4 regions of the Streptomyces sp. NPDC101227 genome follow, and region 4 is predicted to be linked to each of the others. Evidence: riboswitches for the same ligand, from Rfam matches in the RefSeq annotation. Region 4 holds a riboswitch; each other region holds the start of a gene.
What was found. Region 4 has a riboswitch for cyclic di-AMP ahead of ACIRPT_RS31855 (M23 family metallopeptidase). Riboswitches for the same ligand answer to the same signal wherever they lie in the genome.
Positions count from the first base shown of each region.

Region 1: another riboswitch for cyclic di-AMP. It lies ahead of ACIRPT_RS09910 (transglycosylase family protein); the one in region 4 lies ahead of ACIRPT_RS31855 (M23 family metallopeptidase).
Region 2: another riboswitch for cyclic di-AMP. It lies ahead of ACIRPT_RS03745 (C40 family peptidase); the one in region 4 lies ahead of ACIRPT_RS31855 (M23 family metallopeptidase).
Region 3: another riboswitch for cyclic di-AMP. It lies ahead of ACIRPT_RS23250 (M23 family metallopeptidase); the one in region 4 lies ahead of ACIRPT_RS31855 (M23 family metallopeptidase).

Region 1 is NZ_JBIWOD010000004.1:70,749-75,944, reverse strand. Features, by position in the region: gene ACIRPT_RS09920 (cytochrome P450) at 1-519, shown strand, start outside; gene ACIRPT_RS09915 (transglycosylase family protein) at 884-1,831, shown strand; cyclic di-AMP (ydaO/yuaA leader) riboswitch at 2,043-2,252, shown strand; gene ACIRPT_RS09910 (transglycosylase family protein) at 2,260-2,907, shown strand; gene eno (phosphopyruvate hydratase) at 3,283-4,563, shown strand; gene ACIRPT_RS09900 (septum formation initiator family protein) at 4,716-5,183, shown strand.
Region 2 is NZ_JBIWOD010000001.1:809,818-815,013, forward strand. Features, by position in the region: gene ACIRPT_RS03725 (8-amino-7-oxononanoate synthase) at 1-799, shown strand, start outside; gene ACIRPT_RS03730 (ATP-binding protein) at 987-1,415, shown strand; gene ACIRPT_RS03735 (LysR family transcriptional regulator) at 1,440-2,357, opposite strand; gene ACIRPT_RS03740 (LysE family translocator) at 2,446-3,105, shown strand; gene ACIRPT_RS03745 (C40 family peptidase) at 3,277-3,750, opposite strand; cyclic di-AMP (ydaO/yuaA leader) riboswitch at 3,754-3,954, opposite strand; gene ACIRPT_RS03750 (hypothetical protein) at 4,234-4,542, opposite strand; gene ACIRPT_RS03755 (ATP-dependent Clp protease proteolytic subunit) at 4,549-5,184, opposite strand.
Region 3 is NZ_JBIWOD010000009.1:328,346-333,541, reverse strand. Features, by position in the region: gene ACIRPT_RS23255 (aldo/keto reductase) at 1-871, opposite strand, end outside; gene ACIRPT_RS23250 (M23 family metallopeptidase) at 990-2,168, opposite strand; cyclic di-AMP (ydaO/yuaA leader) riboswitch at 2,180-2,313, opposite strand; gene ACIRPT_RS23245 (DUF2332 family protein) at 2,807-3,964, shown strand; gene ACIRPT_RS23240 (PP2C family protein-serine/threonine phosphatase) at 4,006-5,145, opposite strand.
Region 4 is NZ_JBIWOD010000017.1:151,136-156,331, forward strand. Features, by position in the region: gene ACIRPT_RS31845 (M16 family metallopeptidase) at 1-290, shown strand, start outside; gene ACIRPT_RS31850 (M16 family metallopeptidase) at 329-1,696, shown strand; cyclic di-AMP (ydaO/yuaA leader) riboswitch at 1,938-2,094, shown strand; gene ACIRPT_RS31855 (M23 family metallopeptidase) at 2,107-2,919, shown strand; gene ACIRPT_RS31860 (GntR family transcriptional regulator) at 3,126-3,812, shown strand; gene ACIRPT_RS31865 (HPr family phosphocarrier protein) at 4,112-4,393, opposite strand; gene ACIRPT_RS31870 (GNAT family N-acetyltransferase) at 4,541-5,196, shown strand, end outside.

The DNA of each region.
Region 1 (5,196 bases), on a different contig from region 4:
ACCGTGAACCTCATCGGCAACGGCACCTACCAGCTGCTGCGCCACCCCGCCCAGCGCGAGCTGCTGCAGAAGTCGATCGCGGCCGGCGACACCGATCTGCTCGCCACCGGCATCGAGGAACTGCTGCGGTACGACGGCCCCGTGGAGCTGGCGACCTGGCGGTTCGCCACCGAGGAGCTGACGCTGGGCGGGCAGCGGATCGCCGAGGGGGACCCCGTCCTGGTGGTGCTCGCCGCCGCCGACCGCGATCCCGCACGCTTCGCCGACCCGGACGTCCTCGACCTCACCCGGCGGGACAACCAGCACCTCGGCTACGGGCACGGCATCCACTACTGCCTGGGCGCGCCGCTCGCCCGGCTGGAGGGGCAGGCCGCCCTCGCCACGCTGCTGACCCGCCTCCCGGACATCCGGCTTGCCGCGGAACCTGACGATTTGCGCTGGCGCGGCGGGCTCATCATGCGCGGACTGCGGTCGCTGCCGGTGGAGTTCACGCCGGAGGTTTCCGCCGAGCGGCCGTGACCGGTGGCCCTGACCGACGGCCTGTCGACGGTCAGGGCCGGAGGTACCGAATCGGCGGCTCTGACCAGCTATGACCGCGAAGTGACGGAACGTCAGCCGCGTGACCTCTGCGTGATCTCGGCTACACCGACTTGTGACTACCCGTGACCCCGGCTACCTTTCGACCCACCGAATCGGCCACGGGTTCGACAGGCCGCACGGGTTCGACGGGTCGCATGGTTCGTCGCGTCCGTTCGCCTCACCGTGCCGGTTCGGCAGACAACTCCAGCACGTCTTCCGCCGCTCGAAAGGCAACCGCATGCGCTCCGGGAACGGCCGACACCGTCGCCCCCGTCAGGCACCGGCCATCTTTGTCACGGCGGGAGTGACCGGCGCCGGCCTCGCACTGCCGCTGTTCGCCGCGAGCGGTGCACACGCCGCCGACACCGCGACCTGGGACAAGGTCGCGCAGTGCGAGAGCGGCGGAATGTGGAGCGCGGCCTCCGGCAACGGCTTCTACGGCGGCCTCCAGCTGACCCAGGAGATGTGGGAGCAGTACGGCGGCACCTCGTACGCCTCGCGCCCGGACCTCGCCAGCCGCTCCGAGCAGATAGCCGTCGCCGAGTCCATCCTCGACGACCGCGGCCCGGACGCCTGGCCGAGCTGCGCGGTGAACGCCGGACTGACCAAGGACGGCCGGGCGCCGGAGGTCGACCCGGGCAGTACGAGCATCCCGCGGCCCGGCCCGTCGGACACCGGCCGCTCCGGCCCGTCGGACGATTCCTCCGATGGCCCCTATGGCGACCACTCCGGCGATCCCTCCGGCGATCCCTCCGACGACGCGTCGCCCACGCCGTCCCCGTCGACCCCCGACGCCTCGGACCCCGCGGACCCGTCCGCCCCCTCCCACGCGGGCGACGACGACAGCGACACGGACGACCAGGACGGCCCCGCCGGTCCGGAGGCTCCCGCCAAGGGCAAGCACCGCGGCGGCACCGACGAGGGCCCGGACGCCGAGCACGGCAAGGACGGCAAGAGCCACGGCGGCGACGGCAAGGGCGCGGGCGACGACGGCCGGCCCGCCGGCCGCCACGCCTCCCGCGGCGGCGAGGAGCGCCGTACGGACCCCGGCACGCGCCCCGGTGCGGACCCGTCCGCCCCCGCCGCCGACTACACCGTCCGCCCCGGTGACACCCTGTCAGGCATCGCCGAGACCCACGATCTGCCGGGCGGCTGGCCCGCGCTCTATGACCGCAACGAGAAGGTCGTCGGGGCCGACGCGGACCTGATCCACCCAGGTCAGCTGCTCGATCTCGGGCACGCGGCAGGGTAGTTACCGCCAGTTCGTCCCTTTTGGCGAAAGTGAGACAAGCGTCTCGTTCCGGGGTGCGGTGTCCGGCTCGTCGGCCGGAATCCGCACCCCGGCCCACCTGCGGAAATATGAGCCTCCGATGATCAAAAACGGTCAACTTGGTTCAGATAGTGGGGTTTGAACACCAAGCGGATTACTGATTACGGTCGGGACCGCTCGCCAAAGCGGGCCCTTCGATCACACGCCGAATCCTGCCGGTGATCGCAGGCACTCGACGCGCAAGCGCCGAAGGCAGGAGCGGGGGACCCAAGGTAAGTGCCGGCCCCACCCGTGAAAGCGGGTCAACCGGCTTGGGGTGAAGCCGCGTGTGCTGCACACGCGGCCGGGTACTCACACGACCCGAACCCGACAGCTCACCTCGTAGGCATCGGTGAGGAAACGAACGAACCATGCTGAACAAGGGCAAGCACCGTCGTCCGTCCAAGGCCGTCCGCATCGCCACCCTCGCCGGTGTCGCCGGTGCCGCCGTCGCCGTCCCGATGATGGGCGCCACCTCCGCCTCGGCCGCCTCCGTCGCCACCTGGGACAAGGTCGCCCAGTGCGAGTCCGGCGGCAACTGGTCGATCAACACCGGCAACGGCTACTACGGCGGCCTCCAGTTCTCGAACTCCAGCTGGGCCGCCGCCGGTGGCACCCAGTACGCGGCCCGCGCCGACCTGGCCACCAAGGCCCAGCAGATCGCCGCCGCCGAGAAGCTCCTCGCCATCCAGGGCCCGGGCGCCTGGTCCTGCGCCGGCGCCGGCAACCTGACCGCCGGTGGCCCGTCCCCCGACCTCAACACCTCCACCAAGGCCGAGGTCAAGAAGGCCCAGCCCGCGCCGAAGCACACCCAGCCCGCCGCGCCGAAGCAGGAGAAGGTCCAGCCGGCTCCGAAGAAGGCGCACGGCCACGGCAACTACACCGTCAAGGCCGGTGACACCCTCGCCAAGATCGCCAAGGCGCACGGCACCACCTGGAAGACGGTCTACGCCCACAACAAGTCCGTCATCGGCGGCAACCCGAACCTGATCTTCCCGGGCCAGCAGCTCAGCATCTGAGCCGCCCCCACCGGGACTCCCGCGGGCCCGAGCGAGCGGCCCGCTGCCTCCCCGAGCCGGCCCCGCCCGGCGCGCTTCCCCCCGCGCGCCGCGGCGGGGCTTCTCCATACGCGACTGCCTACGGCGACCGCATACGCGACTCCGTAGGCCACCGCGTACGCCACACCGCGCGCCGCGCCGCGCTCCGGGCCACCGGAACCCGTCACCAGCGGCTTCCCGCGCTTTTTCCTGTGCAGCGAACAATGCTCCTAAACGCCCCGGGAAATGGGCATCTGGGCCTCTTTTCGTCCCACGGAGCGGGCCAACGGCGAGCGGACCTCCCCGGGCCCGTTAGGCTCGTGCTGCAGAACTCCAGACACCCACGAAGGAGACAACGTGCCGTCCATCGACGTCGTCGTAGCCCGCGAAATTCTCGACTCGCGAGGTAATCCCACGGTCGAGGTCGAGGTCGGCCTCGACGACGGCAGCACCGGCCGTGCCGCCGTGCCGTCCGGTGCCTCGACCGGCGCCTTCGAGGCCATCGAGCTCCGCGACGGCGACCCGAACCGTTACCTGGGCAAGGGCGTGGAGAAGGCCGTCCTGGCCGTCATCGAGCAGATCGGCCCGGAGCTCGTCGGCTACGACGCGACCGAGCAGCGGCTGATCGACCAGGCGATGTTCGACCTGGACGCCACCGACAACAAGGGCTCGCTCGGCGCCAACGCCATCCTCGGCGTCTCCCTCGCCGTCGCGCACGCCGCCTCCGAGGCCAGCGACCTGCCGCTGTTCCGCTACCTCGGCGGCCCGAACGCGCACGTCCTGCCCGTCCCGATGATGAACATCCTCAACGGTGGGTCGCACGCCGACTCCAACGTGGACATCCAGGAGTTCATGATCGCCCCGATCGGCGCGGAGTCCTTCTCCGAGGCGCTGCGCTGGGGCACCGAGGTCTACCACACCCTCAAGAAGGTCCTGAAGGCCAAGGGCCTGGCCACCGGCCTCGGCGACGAGGGCGGCTTCGCCCCGAACCTGGGCTCCAACCGCGAGGCCCTCGACCTCATCCTCGAGGCCATCAAGGAAGCCGGTTACGCCCCCGGCCAGGACATCGCGCTGGCGCTGGACGTCGCCGCCTCCGAGTTCTACAAGGACGGCAAGTACCAGTTCGAGGGCAAGGACCGCTCGGCCGCCGAGATGACCGAGTACTACGAGGAGCTGGTGGCGGCCTACCCGCTGGTCTCCATCGAGGACCCGCTGTTCGAGGACGACTGGGCCGGCTGGAACGTCATCACCGAGAAGCTGGGCGCCAAGGTCCAGCTCGTCGGCGACGACCTCTTCGTCACCAACCCCGAGCGCCTCGCCCGCGGCATCGAGGAGAACTCCGCCAACGCCCTCCTGGTCAAGGTCAACCAGATCGGCTCGCTGACCGAGACCCTGGACGCCGTCGAGCTGGCCCAGCGCAACGGCTTCAAGTGCATGATGTCGCACCGCTCCGGTGAGACCGAGGACGTCACCATCGCCGACCTCGCCGTCGCCACCAACTGCGGCCAGATCAAGACCGGCGCCCCGGCCCGTTCCGAGCGCGTCGCCAAGTACAACCAGCTGCTGCGCATCGAGGAGATCCTCGACGATGCGGCGGTGTACGCGGGCCGTTCGGCCTTCCCGCGCTTCGGTAAGTAGTTCCCCGAACCGCTGAGCACAGCGAGGGCCGACGGCACGGTCAGGCTCTGATGCGGTAATGCAGCCGCCTTCCTGCGTCCCCGGCAACGGTCCCGTACCGTTGCCGGGGACGTACGTGGTTAAGGCGTCCGGACGACGGAAGGGGAGGCGACGTGCCCGCGGACCGGTTCTCGACCGCGACCCGGCTCAAGGCGCTCGGCACTGCGCTTGTCGAGTCCGGGGCGGCCGCCCGCGTCTACCGCGCCCGCCCGCCGCGCCGCAACCGCCTCACCGGCCGCGCCGCGCTGCTGGCCCTGGTGATGTGCTCGCTGGTCGTCGCGCTCGCCTACCCGATACGGCAGTACGTCTCCCAGCGCTCGGACATCGCCGACCAGCGCCGTAAGGCCGACAACGCGGCCAGGACGCTGGACGGCCTCCGCGACCAGAAGGCCCGCTGGCAGGACCCGGCCTACGTCGAACAGCAGGCCCGCCGCCATCTGCACTTCGTCATGCCGGGCGAAACCGGCTACATCGTCCAGGACAGCTCCGGCACCGGCCCGGCCAAGAAGGCGCCCCGGGCGGCCCAGCGCCCCTGGTACGAGACCCTTTGGGCGGGCGTCGATGCCGCGGACAAGCCATAGCCGGTACGGTCAC
Region 2 (5,196 bases), on a different contig from region 4:
GGGCACCCTCGTCGTCTCGGACGCGGGCAACCACGCCTCCCTGATCGACGGCTGCCGCCTCTCGCGGGCCCGTACGGCGGTCGTCCCGCACGCCGACCCGGAGGCCGTACGCGAAGCGCTCGGCGGCCACGACGGCCGGGCGCTCGCCGTCACCGACTCGGTGTTCTCGGTCGACGGTGACGCCGCGCCGCTGACCGCCCTCACCGCCGCCTGCCGGGCACACGGCGCGGCCCTCGTCGTCGATGACGCGCACGGCCTGGGCATCCTGGGCGAGGGGGGCCGCGGCGCGATGGCGGCCGCCGGACTGGCCGGGGACGCCGATGTGGTGACCACCGTGACGCTCTCCAAATCGCTCGGCTCCCAGGGTGGCGCCGTGCTCGGCCCGGCGCGGGTCATCGAGCATCTGGTCAACACCGCCCGCTCGTTCATCTTCGACACCGGGCTGGCCCCGGCGGCGGCCGGTGGCGCGCTCGCGGCGCTGCGGCTGCTGCACCGCGAACCGGAGCGCGCCACCCGGGTCCGCGGGGTGGCCCGGGAGCTGCACGCCCGGCTCACCGCGGCCGGTCTGGTGGCCGTACGGCCGGATGCCGCCGTGGTTTCCGTACGGGCCCCCTCTCCGGAAAAGGCGGTCCGCTGGGCGGCCGATTGCCGGGAGGCGGGACTCGCGGTCGGCTGTTTCCGGCCACCGTCCGTTCCGGACGGGATCTCCCGGCTGCGGCTCACCGCCCGGGCGGACCTGACGAGCGAGCAGGTCGACACGGCGGTGGCCGTGATCACCGCGACCGCACCGCCGACCTGAGCCTCTCTGGCAGCCCAAATGCCGTCTTGTGTCGCAGAGTTCACCGCATTGGGCGACATATATCCGCACATCTCGGTGGATCGGCCGCAACACCGTCGGCAAGGGTGACACTCTGGCGCGCACAGCACCGGCCCGGGGCCCCGGCGGACATCCGCCACGGCCCCGGCGGGAAAGGGACGGCGTCACGATGGCAGACCACCAGGAATCCTCACTCACCCTGCCGAGCGCCCCGGCCTCGGTATCCCTCGCCCGCAGGCATGTGCTCGAGGTGCTCGCCGCATGGGGCCTGCCCGCCGACACGGAGTACGCCGACGCCGTCCGCCTGATCGTCTCCGAGCTCGCCACCAACGCCGTCCAGCACACCTTCGGCCAGTCCCCGACCTTCACCGTCGCCCTCCGCCTCGACCGCGCGCAGCTGCTGCGGATCGGCGTCACCGACAGCCACCCGCGCCGGCCGCGGCGGCTGCCCGCCGCCGTCCAGCAGGACAACGGACGCGGCATGGTCATCATCCGCTCGCTCGCGGCGGAATCCGGCGGCCGGCTGAGCGTCGTGCCCACCGCGTGCGGCGGGAAGACCGTCAGCATCGCGATGCCGTGGACGGTCGGCGTCCGCTGACGCGCCGCAGGGGCGCGTCACCCGTCATGGCGCCCCGGACTTGCGGGTGAACGCGCCGTGCAGCAGGGCCCGCAGGGTGTCCGCGGCCGGGGTGCCGCCGCCCGCGCGGTAGGCAACGGAGATCGTGCGGTGCAGCTCGGGCGGATCCAGCGGGCGGATGCCCAGCGGGGTCACCGAACCGGTCGCCATCATCTGCGGCACCACCGCCACCCCGAGGCCGGCGCTCACCAGGGCACACACCACCCCGTAGCCCGGTGACTCGCAGCGCACGGCCACGCTCGCCCCCGCGGCCGCCAGCGCCGCCTCCACCGCGCGCCGGTTGGGATTGGCCGGCGCCATGCTGACCAGCGGCTGCCCGGCCAGCTCCGACAGCGCCAGCCGCCCGCTGCCCGCCGACAGCGCATGCCCGGGGGCCGTGACCAGCACCAGCTCCTCGGTCAGCAGCGGCGCCAGCCGCACCCCGTCCGGCACCGGCACCGCCTCGCCCGGCACATACTCATGCGTCAGCGCCAGATCCACCTCGCCGAGCGCCACCGCCGTCATCTCCTGAGGTGGTACGAACTCCGTCACGCTCAGCTCCACATCCGGGTGGGCCCGCCGGAACGCGCTCAGCGCGGGCGGCAGCAGATGCGTACCGGCCGTCTCGAACGTGCCCACCCGCAGCCGGCCGCCCGACAGCCCCGCCAGCCGGGACAGCTCGTGCCGCGCCAGGTCCAGCTCGTCCAGCACCCGCCGGGCCCGTACGAGCAGCAGCTCACCGGCCGCCGTCAGCCGGGCGCCGCGGTGGTGGCGCACCAGCAGCGCCGTCCCCGTCTCCCGCTCCAGCTTGGTGAGCTGCTGGGAGAGCGCGGGCGCGGTGTAGCCGAGCCGCTCGGCGGCCCGGGTGATCGAGCCGGCCTCCGCCACGGCCACCAGGGCGGCCAGCCGCGTGGGGTCGTACACAGAGACCCGCCTCCCTTAAGAACCTCTTCAGGCTGACCCAGGAGATTGCCAATACCTATTAAAGGCTCCGACGGGCGATGCTGCTGTCATGGACGGACATCTGATGGCTTTCACCGGCATCGCCGCGGGCATGGTCGCCATGCCGGGCGCGGACTTCGCGGTCGTGGTGCGCAACGCACTCGCCTCGCGCCGGGCGGGGGTGGCGACCGCCTTCGGGGTCGCGGGCGGACTGCTCGTGCACACCGCGCTGGCGGTGGCCGGGCTGGCGGCGGTGCTGGTGGCCGTGCCCGCGCTGTTCGAGACCGTCCAACTCCTGGGCGGTGCCTATCTGTTGTATCTCGGCGCCCGTGCACTGATCGCGGTCGCCCGCCGCCCTGCGGCCGACCGGCAGGCGGCCGGCGCGCAGGGCGGGGCCCCCGGTCCGCACCCGACGGCCGGCCCCGGCACCGCGCCATATCTGCGCCAGGGCTTCTTCACCAATGCGCTCAACCCCAAGGCCCCCGTTCTCTTCCTCAGCCTGCTGCCGCAGTTCGTCCCGGCGGGGCAGCCCGCGCTGCCCCGGACCCTGCTGCTGGCGGCCATCGTCGTCGGCATGGCGGCGGTGTGGTTTCCCGCCGTGGCGCTGCTCGTCGACCGGCTCGGCGCCTGGCTGCGCCGTCCGCGGGTGTCCCGCGCCCTGGAGGCCACCACGGGAGCGCTGCTGACCGCCCTGGGCGGCATTCTGCTCGCCGAGCTGGTCCTCACCTGAGCCGCCGGGGCCGGCGTGAGCCCCCGGCGCGGGCGGCGCGGTTACCGGACCGGCGGCGGGCGGGAAGCTCCCGCACGCCGCCGCCATCAATGGCTCGCTCAGTTCGCCGGTCACTTCGCCAACGTACCCAAGGCCACTGACAATTGACCGTGACCTGCCGATCGCCGCAGGTCAGCCCACCCGCCCGTACCAGACGGCGGAGCTCCAGATCCTCTCCAGCCGGACCACCGCTCCCTCCTTCGGCGCATGCCAGATCCGGCCGCTGCCCGCGTAGATGCCGACGTGGTACACGCCGCGGCCGCCATGGAAGAAGACCAGATCGCCGCTTCTGCGCGCCGCTCGGGTGACATGGCTGGTGTCGTTGTACTGCGCGGCCGCGGTCCGTGGCAGCGCCTTGCCCGCGTGCTTGAACGAGTACCTAGTCAGCCCCGAACAGTCGAAGCGGTGTGGGCCTTGGGCGCCCCACTGGTAGGGGGAGCCCCGCTTCGAGGCGGCGATCCGCAGGGCCTTCGAGGAGACGGCGGCCGCCTCGGCGTCGGCGGTCGCTCCTGGCGCCACAGTGGTGCCCGTGATCGTGACCATCGTGAGGGCGGAAACGGTGCCGGCGCGTGCCAGCAGATGCGGCAGATGTCCACGCATGCTCATGCGCAACCCTTCGTCAGCCGCCTGCGAAGGGGGACCTGTCGGGTTCGGGCAGGCGAAGAGTGCCCGGCCGTGCGTACGGCTTCACCCCAAGGAGCCCTCGGCCACGAGTGCCGGGGCCCCGTCGTGCTCGGGTCCTCCGCTCCTGCCGATCCAACCGCGTCGACCTGACATCCGGACGGCGGCAGGATTAGGCGTCCGCCCGGACCGCCCCGTCGCGGTGGCGGGGCCTTGTCGTGGAGGGATCTTCACGCCGCCACCGCCCGAAATCCGGTAAGAAATGCGCTGCGTGACATTGGTCACATTTACACCGAATGGTGACTTATGTCGGTTTTCACGAGGTGGAGTCGGCGGAGGGTGAGCCCGGGACCAGGGGTGACGCGTCAACTGCCGCGTGACAACCGGGTGCGCTCTGCAAATCGTCGACTCCCTGTAACGAGCGCGTCTGTTACGCCGTACGGGCTCCTCGGCCGGGCGCGTGTCGGATCACGGCTCGGGCTGCGGCGGTACCGCGACCAGCCGGGCCCGGCGTTCGCCGTCCAGGACCCGCAGCGCCCGCGTCAGCGTCCCGGAATGCAGCTCGCTCTCGCCGCGCTGATGCATCAGCGCCAGCGCGTCGCGCAGTCCGGCCGCCTTGCCGACCAGTGCCTGAGCCGCGCGCAGGCCGCTGTAAGTGCCGTTTCCGCGCGCCGGATTGATCCGGCCCAACAGGTCCAGTACCTCCAAGTACCGGTCGATCACTTCACCCTCGGCCCGGGTCAGCGCGGGCAGCGGCGGCAGCTCCGGTGGCAGCACCTGAGTTCACCGCGCGCCGAGCTGGGCGGCCGGCTGCTTGCGGCCGCGGGTGAGGCCGTCGATCAGGCCGTACTCCTGGGCGCCGTGGGCGTCGAAGATCTTGTCGCGCTCGATGTCCCTGGCGATCAGTTCGCGCGGCTGTCCGGTGTGCAGGGCCAGCAGCTCCTCCAGTTTGTCGCGGGTGCGCAGCAGTTCCGTCGCCTGGATCTGCAGATCGGAGGCCTGGCCCTCGATCGGCTCGGGCAGTGACGGCTGGTGGATGAGGATGCGGGCGCTCGGCAGGGCCATCCGCTTGCCCGGCGTGCCGGCGGCCAGCAGCACCGCGGCCGCGGAGGCGGCCTGCCCCAGGCACACCGTCGCGATGTCGCAGGAGACGAACCGCATCGTGTCGTAGATCGCGGTCATCGCGGTGAAGGAGCCGCCGGGGGAGTTGATGTAGAGCGAGATGTCCTGGTCCGGAGCGGCGTGTTCCAGGTGGATGAGCTGCGCCATCACGTCGTTGGCGGAGGTGTCGTCGACCGTGGTGCCCAGGAAGATGATGCGCTCGCTCAGCAGCTTGGAGTACGGGTCCAGGGTGCGCACGCCGTCGGTGGTGCGCTCGGTGAACTCCGGCAGGACATAGCGGGCCGTCGGTCGCAGCATGACTGCTCCTTC
Region 3 (5,196 bases), on a different contig from region 4:
CCGGGAGCTGAGCGACCGTGCGGGCGCTGGCGATCGGGGCGGCGACCGTGGGCCGTGCGGCGAGCCAGGCGAGGGCGACGGTGGCGACCTCGGCGTCGTGGGCGGCGGCGACGGTGTCGAGGGCCTGGAGGACGCGGGGGCCACGGTCGGTGGACAGGTACTGGGCGGCGCCTGTGGAGCGGGCGCTGTCCACGGTGGTGCCCGGGCGGTACTTGCCGGTCAGGAAGCCGGAGGCGAGGGCGTAGTACGGGACCGCGGCCACGCCGTGGCGGGCGGCCACGTCGGCGAGCTCGCCCTCGTAGGTGTCGCGGGAGACCAGGTTGTAGTGGGGCTGGAGGGCCACGTAACGGGCCACGCCCTCGCGGGCGGAGAAGGCCAGGGACTCCTCCAGGCGCTTCGCCGAGATGTTGGAGGCGGCGATCTCGCGGACCTTGCCGGCCCGGACGAGGTCGTCGAGGGCCGTGAGGAATTCCCCGACCTCGAGGGACTCGTCGTCGTAGTGGGTGTAGTAGAGGTCTATGTAGTCGGTGCGCAGGCGCGTGAGGGACGCGTCGACCGCGGTCTTGATGGTGGCGGCGGACAGGCCCTTGAGGTCGGGGCGGGCGCCCACCTTGGTGGCGATGACGACGTCGGAGCGGTTGCCGCGGGAGGCCAGCCAGTTGCCGATGACGGTCTCCGACTCACCGCCCTGGTTGCCGGGGACCCAGGCCGAGTAGACGTCGGCGGTGTCGATGAAGTTGCCCCCGCCGGCCACGTACGCGTCGAGTACGGCGAAGGATTCGGCCTCGTCCGCCGTCCAGCCGAAGACGTTGCCACCGAGGGAGAGGGGCGAGACGGAGAGCGAGCCGAGGGGGGTGCGTGTTGCGGTCATGCGTTGTTGCAGCGTTGGGGGGAGGGAAGTTATTCCCGGGAGCTGCTCCGGGATGTTGTTCCCGGGAGGTGCTCCGGCAGGTCGCTTCGGGAGGTTGTTCGCCTCCCCCCCCGTCACATCAGACGTTCAGCCCGTGGTCCCGCAGCCACGGCATCGGGTCGATCGGATCGCCGGCTCCCGGGCGGACCTCCAGGTGGAGGTGCGGGCCGGTGACGTTGCCGGTGGCGCCGACGCGGGCTATGACGTCGCCGGTGCTGACCTTGCCGGAGGTCTTCACCATGGACGACAGGTGGCAGAACCAGAGTTCGGTGCCGTCGTCGAGGGTGACGACGAGGCGGTAGCCGTACGAACCGGCCCAGCCCGCCTGCGTGATGGTGCCGGAGTGAACCGCCCTGACGGGAGTGCCGGTCGGTGCGGCGAAGTCCTGCCCGGTGTGGTCCGCCGCCCAGCGGTCGCCCGCCTGGCCGAAGCTGGCGGTGAGGGTGTAGGAGGCCACCGGGGTGATGAAGCTCTTGGCCAGTTCGGCGAGGCGCTCGGCCTCGGCCTTCTTGCGCGCCGCCTCCGCCGCCTGCCGCTTGGCCTCGAGCTCCGCCGCCCGCTTGGCGGCCGCGGCCTTCTCGGCGGCGGCGTGGTGCGCGGTGGCGTCCTTCTCGGCCCGGTCGACGGCGGCGGTTTCGGCGGCCTCGCGCTGCTCCTGCTCGGCGGCGCCCTGCTGCGCGTCGGCCTGCTGGAGGATGCGGTGGCGCAGCGCCTCGCCGGCGCCGGTGCCCTGGGCCGCCTCGTGCTGGGTGAGGCCCGCCTGGGAGAGGGGGCCGGCGGCGTGGGGGGACGAGGAGTCGGCGCCCGTACCGGAGCCCGACGGCCCGGAGTCGGATATGAGGCCGCCTATGCCGGGGAGGGACTCGGCGTCCGGCAGCTTCTCGGCGATGTCGTGGGCCATGCCGCCGATGTCGGGCATGGAGATCGGGACCGGCGGGCGGCCCTCGGCCGATGCCATGCCGCCCGCGCCGACCGCCGCGATGACGCCGACGCCCAGGACCGTACCGCTGCGTGCGAGTCCGCCGCCGCGCTGTTTGGCCACCCGGTGCTTGCCGCGGACGGACCGGACGGACTCCTCGGTGGGGTTCCACTCTTCCCACGGTCCGTCGCCGTCGCGCGCGCCGTCGCGCTCGCGGTCGCGGACGCCGCCCTGGTAGACGACTCCGGGGCCCTCGAAACGGCCTCCGTCGTCGAACGGACCCCGGTCATCGAGGTGGGCGGCGGACGGAACCTCGGGGGCAGGCCTGTTGGACGCCACTGGGGCGCACTCCTTTCCTTCCTTCACGCCTACCGGGTTAGCTGACGGGTTCGGAGCAGGAAGGTCTCCTACGGGCGCCTCTGGTGGGAGGCGTCCGATTCACCCCAAGGTGGTGGTTCCCCGGTTCCCTCGGTGCAGTTCATGCATGCCGTACAGATGGTGCGGATCGTGCGTATGGTGCAGATGACGCGGACAGCACGGGCGGCGCGGGGGCGCGGGTCGCATGGAACGAGCGGTCGTGCGGTGCGGTGCCGGTCGGCGATGTTCAGTGCCCACTGGCGCCCGTCCGTGCACATGCGCTCGATCCGTACGGGTGCTCCTGCGTGCCGTGATGACGTGCGACGTGCATGGCGTGCGCTTGCGGGATTCGGCGTAGGCGCGCGGCGCCGCCTCTGCGACGGCTGGGACGACCGCGCTCCGTTATCGGACAGTAATAGAGATCGCCGCCATTTTCCAAGCCTTCCGGGGAATCCGTATGCGCTCCGCATGAGCTTTGGCATGGACTTTTTCGCCCACGAGGGTCACAAAGGGGGCGAGTTGACCGGGCCCGGCTAAACGATCTTCCGGTGATTGTGCGTCAGTTGTTATGCGGAGGGGTGCCCGCTCATTACGCAGCGTGAGAGCAGTAACGTCGGATCATGGTCGTCAACGTGGTCAACGTCGTGAACAGCGCGCAGACAGTGGCGGATCGGTACCGGGAGTTCTCCTGGCAGCAGGCGCGGGGACGGTCCGACGCCCACGCGGAGTTGACCGCCCGGATCAGCCACGACGCCGAGTTCTGCGATCTGTTGTCGGGATCGCTGCCGGCCGGGAACAAACAGCGGCCCACCCTCCTCCTGGCCGCCGTCCGCTATCTCGACGGGCCGCACGCCGAGCTGGGACCGCGCGACGAGACGGCCTACGGACGCTGGCGCGAGTGGACCGTCCGGCACTGGGACGAGGTCCGTGCCGTCATCATGCGGCGCGCCGACCGGACCGGCGAACCGGCGCACTGCGCCACGCTGCTGCCGCTGCTCGCCCGCCTGCCGCAGCCGCTGGCGCTGCTGGAGGTCGGGGCGGCGGCGGGCCTGTGCCTGCAGCCCGATCGGTACCGCTACCGGTACGAGGGGGACGGCGCGGGCCCCGGAACGGAATTCGGGGCGCCCGGGAGCCCGGTGACCTTCGTGTGCCGTACGAGCACCGCAGGCCCCGGCCACGCCCCGGGCCCCGCCCCCGTCGCGCCGGCAGCCCTCACCCGCCTCCCCGACATCGTCTGGCGCGCCGGCATCGACCCCGACCCGCTCGACCCGGTCGCCGAACGCGACGACCTCCGCTGGCTCCAGGCCCTGCGCTGGCCCGCGGACGAGAGCCACGGCGCCCACGGCGCCTACAGCCCCCACAGCCAGGACCGTGCCGACCGGCTCGCGGCCGCCGTGGAAGCCGTACGCCCCGCGCCCCGCCCCCGGATCGTGCGCGGCGATCTCCTCGACGAGCTGCCCGCGCTGGCCGCCGAGGCCCCGTCCGAGGCGACGCTGGTCATCTTCCACACGGCCGTCCTGGGCACCCTCCCGCTCGCCCGCCGCGAGGAGTTCGCCGCTCTCGTACGGTCGCTGCTCGCCGAGCGGGACGGCCCCGGCCACTGGATCTCCCACGAGCACCACACCGTCCTCCCCTGGATCGCCGCCCCGGCCCAGCACGCCCCGCGCCCCGAGGACGCCCACCTGCTGACCCTCGCGCTGGACGAGCGCCCGGTCGCCCTCACCGGCCCGGACGGCGCGAGCCTGCGCCTGCTCACCGAGAACACACCCGCCGGATGAACCGCACCCGCCGGACGATCTAGCCACACCCGCCGGACGAGCTACTCCCCCAGCGGCCGCTGCACCGCCAGCAGCGCCATGTCGTCCGCCTGCGGCCCGCCCGTGTGCCGGGCGACGTCGTCGACCAGCACGTCCAGAAGGACATCCGGTCCCGGGAAGTGACGGCCGCGCAGCCGGTCCGGCGCGTCGTAGAAGCGGCCGGCCCGGTCCCTGGCCTCGGTCACCCCGTCCGTGAACAGCAGCAACAGCGAACCGGCCGGGAAGAACGTCTCGTCCACCCGGTCCGGCCACCCCGCGATCTCGCTCATCCCCAGCGGCAGCGCGGGCGAGGCGGGGCTCAGCTCGCACAGCCCGCCGTCGGGGGCGAGCAGCAGCGGGGCCGGATGACCACGGTTGAGGACGCGCAGTACGGAGTGCGTGCCGGACGGGATCTCCGCCAGGACGGCCGTGGTGAACCCCTCGACCTGGTCCAGCCCCGCGCGCCGCCCGCCCTCCCGTTGCAGCGCCCGCTCCAGCCGGCCCGCCACCGCCTCCAGGGTGGCCTCCTGTTCCGCCGCCTCCCGGAAGGCGCCGATGACGACCACCGCGGCCTCCACCGCCTCCAGCCCCTTGCCCCGGACATCGCCGACGATCAGCCGTACGCCGTGCGGCGTCTCCTGCACCGCGTAGAGGTCGCCGCCGATCCGGGCGTCGGCCTGCGCGGCCACATAGCGCGCCGCGACCGCGAGCCCGCCGATCCGGTCGGGCGGGGTGGGCAGCAGGGCGAGCTGGGCGGCCTCGGCGACATCGCGTACGGAGGCGAGCCGGGCGTCGCTGCGCCGGACGACCCGGTTGATGCCGAGCGCGAGAAAAGCGACGACGAAGACGGTCAGGGCCTCGGTGACCGACTCGGTGTTGTCCTTCGTGCTGTGGTACATGACGACCACGTACTCGCTCACGGCCGCGGCGATCACCGTGACGGCCGTGGCACGCAGGGAGAAGAGGGGCGCCGCGATCAAGGGAGCCGCGGAGAAGAACGGCGCGGCGGTGTACTGGGGCGGCGTGCTCATGTCGAACGCGAAGCCGCCGACGATCAGGACGGCGGGGAGCCAGCGGGCCAGGCGACGGCCGAGCGGGGTCATCCCGGCGCGGCGCGCCGCCCGCTCCTGTGCACCCGTACGGTTCCCGCCGCCTCCAAGCATCCGCACCGGCCTCTTCTCACCGCCAAGGCTGTCGACTCCCAAGGGTTTCGG
Region 4 (5,196 bases):
AGGAGATGGAGCGCGCGCAGGCCCAGTTGGAGCGCGAATGGCTGGACCGCCTGGCCACGGTCAGTGGCCGCGCCGACGAACTGTGCCGCTTCGCCGTCCTGTTCGGCGATCCGCAGCTCGCGCTGACCGCCGTCCGGCGCGTCCTGGACGTCACCCCCAAGGAGGTGCAGGCGGTCGCCAAGGCCCGGCTGCGCCCCGACAACCGCGCGGTGCTCGTGTACGAGCCCACGGAGCCGACCGCCCCGGCCGACCCGGCCGCCGACACCGAGAAGGAGGAGGCGGACCGGTGAGCGACTCCACCACCCGCGCAGATTCCGCCGCGACCACCATGGACTTCCACCCCCAGCCCAAGGGCGGCGCGCCCAAGCCGTGGGCCTTCCCGGCCCCCGAGCGCTCTCAACTGGCCAACGGGCTCACCCTGCTGACCAGCCACCGCCCCGGCCAGCAGGTCGTTGCCGTCGAGATCAACCTCGTCGCCCCTCTGGAGGCCGAGCCCCAGGGCCTGGACGGAGTCGCCACGATCATGTCGCGCGCCCTGTCCGAGGGCACCGACAAGCACGACGCCGAGGAGTTCGCCGCCGAGCTGGAGCGCTGCGGCGCCACCCTGGACGCGCACGCCGACCACCCCGGCCTGCGGGTCTCCCTCGAGGTGCCGGTGTCCCGGCTGCATCGCGCGCTCGGCCTGCTCGCCGACGCGCTGCGTGCCCCCGCCTTCGCGGAAAGCGAGGTCGAGCGGCTGGTACGCAACCGCCTCGACGAGATCCCGCACGAGCTCGCCAACCCGGCGCGCCGGGCCGCGGTGGCGCTGTCCAAGGAGCTGTTCCCGGCCACGTCCCGGATGTCGCGGCCCCGCCAGGGCACCGAGGAGACCGTCGAGCGCATCGACGCCCCGGCCGTCCGCGCCTTCTACGACGCCCATGTGCGGCCCGCCACGGCCACGGCCGTCATCGTCGGCGACCTCACCGGCGTCGACCTGGACGCGGCGCTCGCCGACACTCTGGGCGCCTGGCGCGGCTCCACCACCGAGCCGCTGAAGCCCTCGGCGATCACCGCCGACGACACCGGCCGCGTGGTCATCGTCGACCGCCCCGGAGCCGTCCAGACGCAGCTGCTGATCGGCCGTATCGGCGCCGACCGGCACGACCGGGTCTGGCCCGCGCAGGTGCTCGGCACGTACTGCCTGGGCGGCACCCTCACCTCCCGGCTGGACCGGGTGCTGCGCGAGGAGAAGGGCTACACCTACGGGGTGCGTGCCTTCGGCCAGGTGCTGCGCTCCTCCGCGGACGGCAGCGGCGCCGCCATGCTCGCCATCAGCGGGTCGGTGGACACCGCCTCCACCGGGCCGGCGCTGCAGGATCTGTGGCAGGTGCTGCGCACCCTCGCGGCAGAGGGGCTGACGGACACCGAGCGGGATGTGGCCGTGCAGAACCTCGTCGGGGTCGCGCCGCTGAAGTACGAGACCGCGGCGGCCGTCGCGGGCACCCTCGCCGACCAGGTGGAGCAGCACCTCCCGGACGACTTCCAGGCACAGTTGTACGCCCGGCTCGCGGAGACCGGGACGGTCGAGGCGACCGCGGCCGCCGTCAGCGCGTTCCCCGTGGACCGCCTGGTGACGATCCTGGTAGGTGACGCCGCGCAGATCGCGGAGCCCGTCAGGAAACTGGGCATCGGCGAGGTGACGGTCGTCAGCGGCTGAGACCCACTGCCTGACAAACCGTCAGGGACCGGCCGGGTGACGAGACGGCCATCGATCGACGCAACGGCTCCCGTGGTGCACGACCGCCACGGGAGCCGTCGTATGTCCGGAATATTGCGTCTGATTGCCCGGTGTCCTTGTGGCGTACGGCACAAAGGGCAGGTTCTGTTTGCCGATTGAAAGATGTCCCGATTAGCGTCGGTCCGACTGTTCGTCACAGGTCCGCCACAACAGTGGCACCGGACAGTCATCGCCGAGTCCCCGTACGGCGCGAGCCAGGGGAGCCGGGGACCCACATGTCCCCTGGGGTGAATCGGGCCCCTCTTCGGAGGAGCCCGTAGGAGACCTTCCTGCTCCGAACCCGTCAGCTAACCCGGTAGGCGAGAAGGAAGGAAAGGACAAGCCACCAGATGGCGTTCACCCGTGCCACCGGGAAGCATCGTCGTGCCAGCCGCACGGCCCGTACGACCCGCAAGATCGCCGGGATGGCCACCCTCGCGGCCACCGGCGTCGTCGCCTCCGTCGCCTCGCCGGCGCTGGCCGCCAGCGGTGAGATGCACACCGAGGACACCGGCCTGCAGCAGGCCGTCGTGATGGGCGACGAGCTCGCCAGCCGCGTCGAGGCCCAGGCCGACGCGCAGCAGACGGCCGCCGAGGCCGCCGCAGTGCAGGCGAAGGCCGAGGCCGCGGCGAAGAAGGCGGCCGACGAGGCCCAGCGGCTCGCCGAGGCCGCCAAGAAGAAGGCCGAGGCGAAGGCCAAGGCGGAGCGGGAGGCCAAGGAGCGCGCGGCCCGCGAGGCGGAGCGCAAGCGGCTCAACGCCTTCGTCGCCCCGATAGCCGGCTCCTACATCTCCACCGGCTACAAGGCCTCCAGCAGCCTGTGGTCCTCCGGCAGTCACACCGGCATCGACTTCCACGCCGCCACCGGCACCTCCGTCCACGCCGTCGGCTCGGGCACCGTCGTGGAGGCCGGCTGGGGCGGCTCGTACGGCAACAACATCGTGATCAAGATGCACGACGGGACGTACACCCAGTACGGCCACCTGTCGTCCATCGGGGTCTCGGTCGGCCAGACCGTCACCCCCGGTCAGCAGATAGGCCTCTCCGGCGCCACCGGCAACGTCACCGGGCCGCACCTCCACTTCGAGGCCCGCACGGGCCCCGACTACGGTTCGGACATCGACCCGATCGCGTATCTGCGCTCGCACGGCGTCGGCGTCTGACACCCCGCGTGTCCTGGTGGAGCCCCGGCCGTCGGCCGGGGCTTCCGCGTATCCGGCGGTCGGCCGCCGCCGGCCGTCCGGGCACCTGGCCAAAAAATATCGCCGAATTCCCGGAGCCCGTCGGAAAAGTCGTCCCGGTCGAATAGAGTCACGGAAAACCCGCCGATCGGCGGCGTTTCCCGGGAATTACGGCGGAGGCACGGACGATGCGAGGCCATCTTTCCGCGCATGCGGTGTGCACGGCGATTCGCGATGACATTGTTTCCGGCGCGCTCGCGCCGGGGAGCCGGCTGATCGAGGAAATTCTCGCGGCCCGCTACGGCGTCTCCAGAGTCCCGGTCCGCGAGGCGCTGCGCACCCTGGAGTCCGAGGGATTTGTCACCACCCGCCAGCATGCGGGCGCCTGCGTCGCCGAGCCCACCGAGCAGGAAGCGGCCGATCTGCTGGACATCCGCGCCCTGTTGGAGCCGCTGGGCGCCGCCCGTGCCGCCGTCCGCCGCAGCCCCGCCCACCTGAAGGTGCTGCGCGGCCTCGTACGGCTCGGCCGCGAGCGGGCCCGGCACGGTCACCCCGCGGACGTGCGCCAACTGGACGGCTGGTTCCACGAGACGCTCGCCCAGGCGGTGGGCAGCCCCAGTCTGACGGCGCTGCTCACGCAGCTACGGCGCAAGATCGAGTGGATGTACGCCGTGGAACTCCCCGCGCGGGCCACCGACTCGTGGGAGGAACACGGCGCGGTGCTGGACGCGGTGGCCAGGGGCGATGCGGAGCGGGCCCGCGCCCTGATGGCGACTCATATCGAACGCTCCCTTCCGGTGTACCGGCTGCGGACTGCCGCAGCCGCGGTGAGGGATGCGAAACGGCCCGTCAACACGGCGCGTGCCCGTAATTAACATGAGGTCTGTATACAAAGGGGTGCGGGATTTTCCGCGGGGTGCGTAATGGTGCCCGTTATTCGTGATGCCGGTATTTCCGCGCTGCGCGTCCGCCCGGATAATCGGCGATCCCTGATTTCGGTATGCCCGTACGGTGAATCGGTTTCAGCGACTGCATGCAATTCCGTCCCGCGGTTGATCCATGCCCGCTGCCCACGCCCTCGCCGTCAATAAAACGACCCCGCGGCGGCAACCGTTTCGGGTCGCCGCCGCGGGGTCGCGGGCAGAGAAAGCAAAAGGATCCCGAAGGACTCGACTCAGACAGTCTCGGGGAGCTCTTCCAGGCCCTCGGAGACGAGCTTCGCCAGGCGGTCGAGCGCGGCCTCGGCGCCCTCGGCGTCGGAGGCCAGCACGATCTCCTCGCCACCCTGGGCGCCCAGGCCCAGCACGGCGAGCATGGAGGCCGCGTTGACGGGGTTGCCATCGGCCTTGGCGATCGTCATCGGGATGCCGGCCGCGGTGGCCGCACGGACGAAGATCGAGGCGGGGCGGGCGTGCAGGCCCTCTGCCCAGCCGACATTGACGCGGCGCTCAGCCATGGTGATGCCCTTCAAGTCACGTGACAGTTGTCTAGACCAGTCTCTCACGCTGCCGGAGTGCTCCGGCAGCGCTCCGGCAACGCTCCGTTGAAACCGAGCGTACGCATGCCGAGCCGGTTGTCAGTGCCCCGCCGTACGCTTATCCGCATGCAGACGCAGCCGGATCACGCGTACCCGACCCACTGGGAAGCCGACGTGGTGCTGCGCGACGGTGGCACGGCGCAGATCCGCCCCATCACCCCCGACGACGCCGAGCGGCTGGTCTCGTTCTACGAGCAGGTTTCGGACGAGTCGAAGTACTACCGCTTCTTCGCGCCCTACCCGCGTCTGTCCGACCGTGACGTCCACCGTTTCACCCACCACGACTACGTCGACCGCGTCGGCCTCGCCGCCACGGTGGGCGGCGAGTTCATCGCCACCGTCCGCTATGACCGGATCAACGACCAGGGGCTGCCCGCCAAGGACCCCGAGGACGACCAGGCCGAGGTCGCCTTCCTGGTCCAGGACGCCCATCAGGGCCGCGGTGTCGCCTCCGCCCTCCTGGAGCACGTCGCGGCGGTGGCCCGTGAGCGCGGCATCCGCCGGTTCGCGGCCGAGGTGCTGCCCGCGAACTCCAAGATGATCAAGGTGTTCACGGACGCCGGCTACACCCAGAAGCGCACCTTCGAGGACGGCGTGGTCCGGCTGGAATTCGACCTGGAGCCGACCGAGCAGTCCATGGCCGTGATGCGCGGCCGGGAGCAGCGCGCCGAGGCCCGCTCCGTCCAACGGCTGCTCGCCCCGGGCTCGGTCGCCGTCATCGG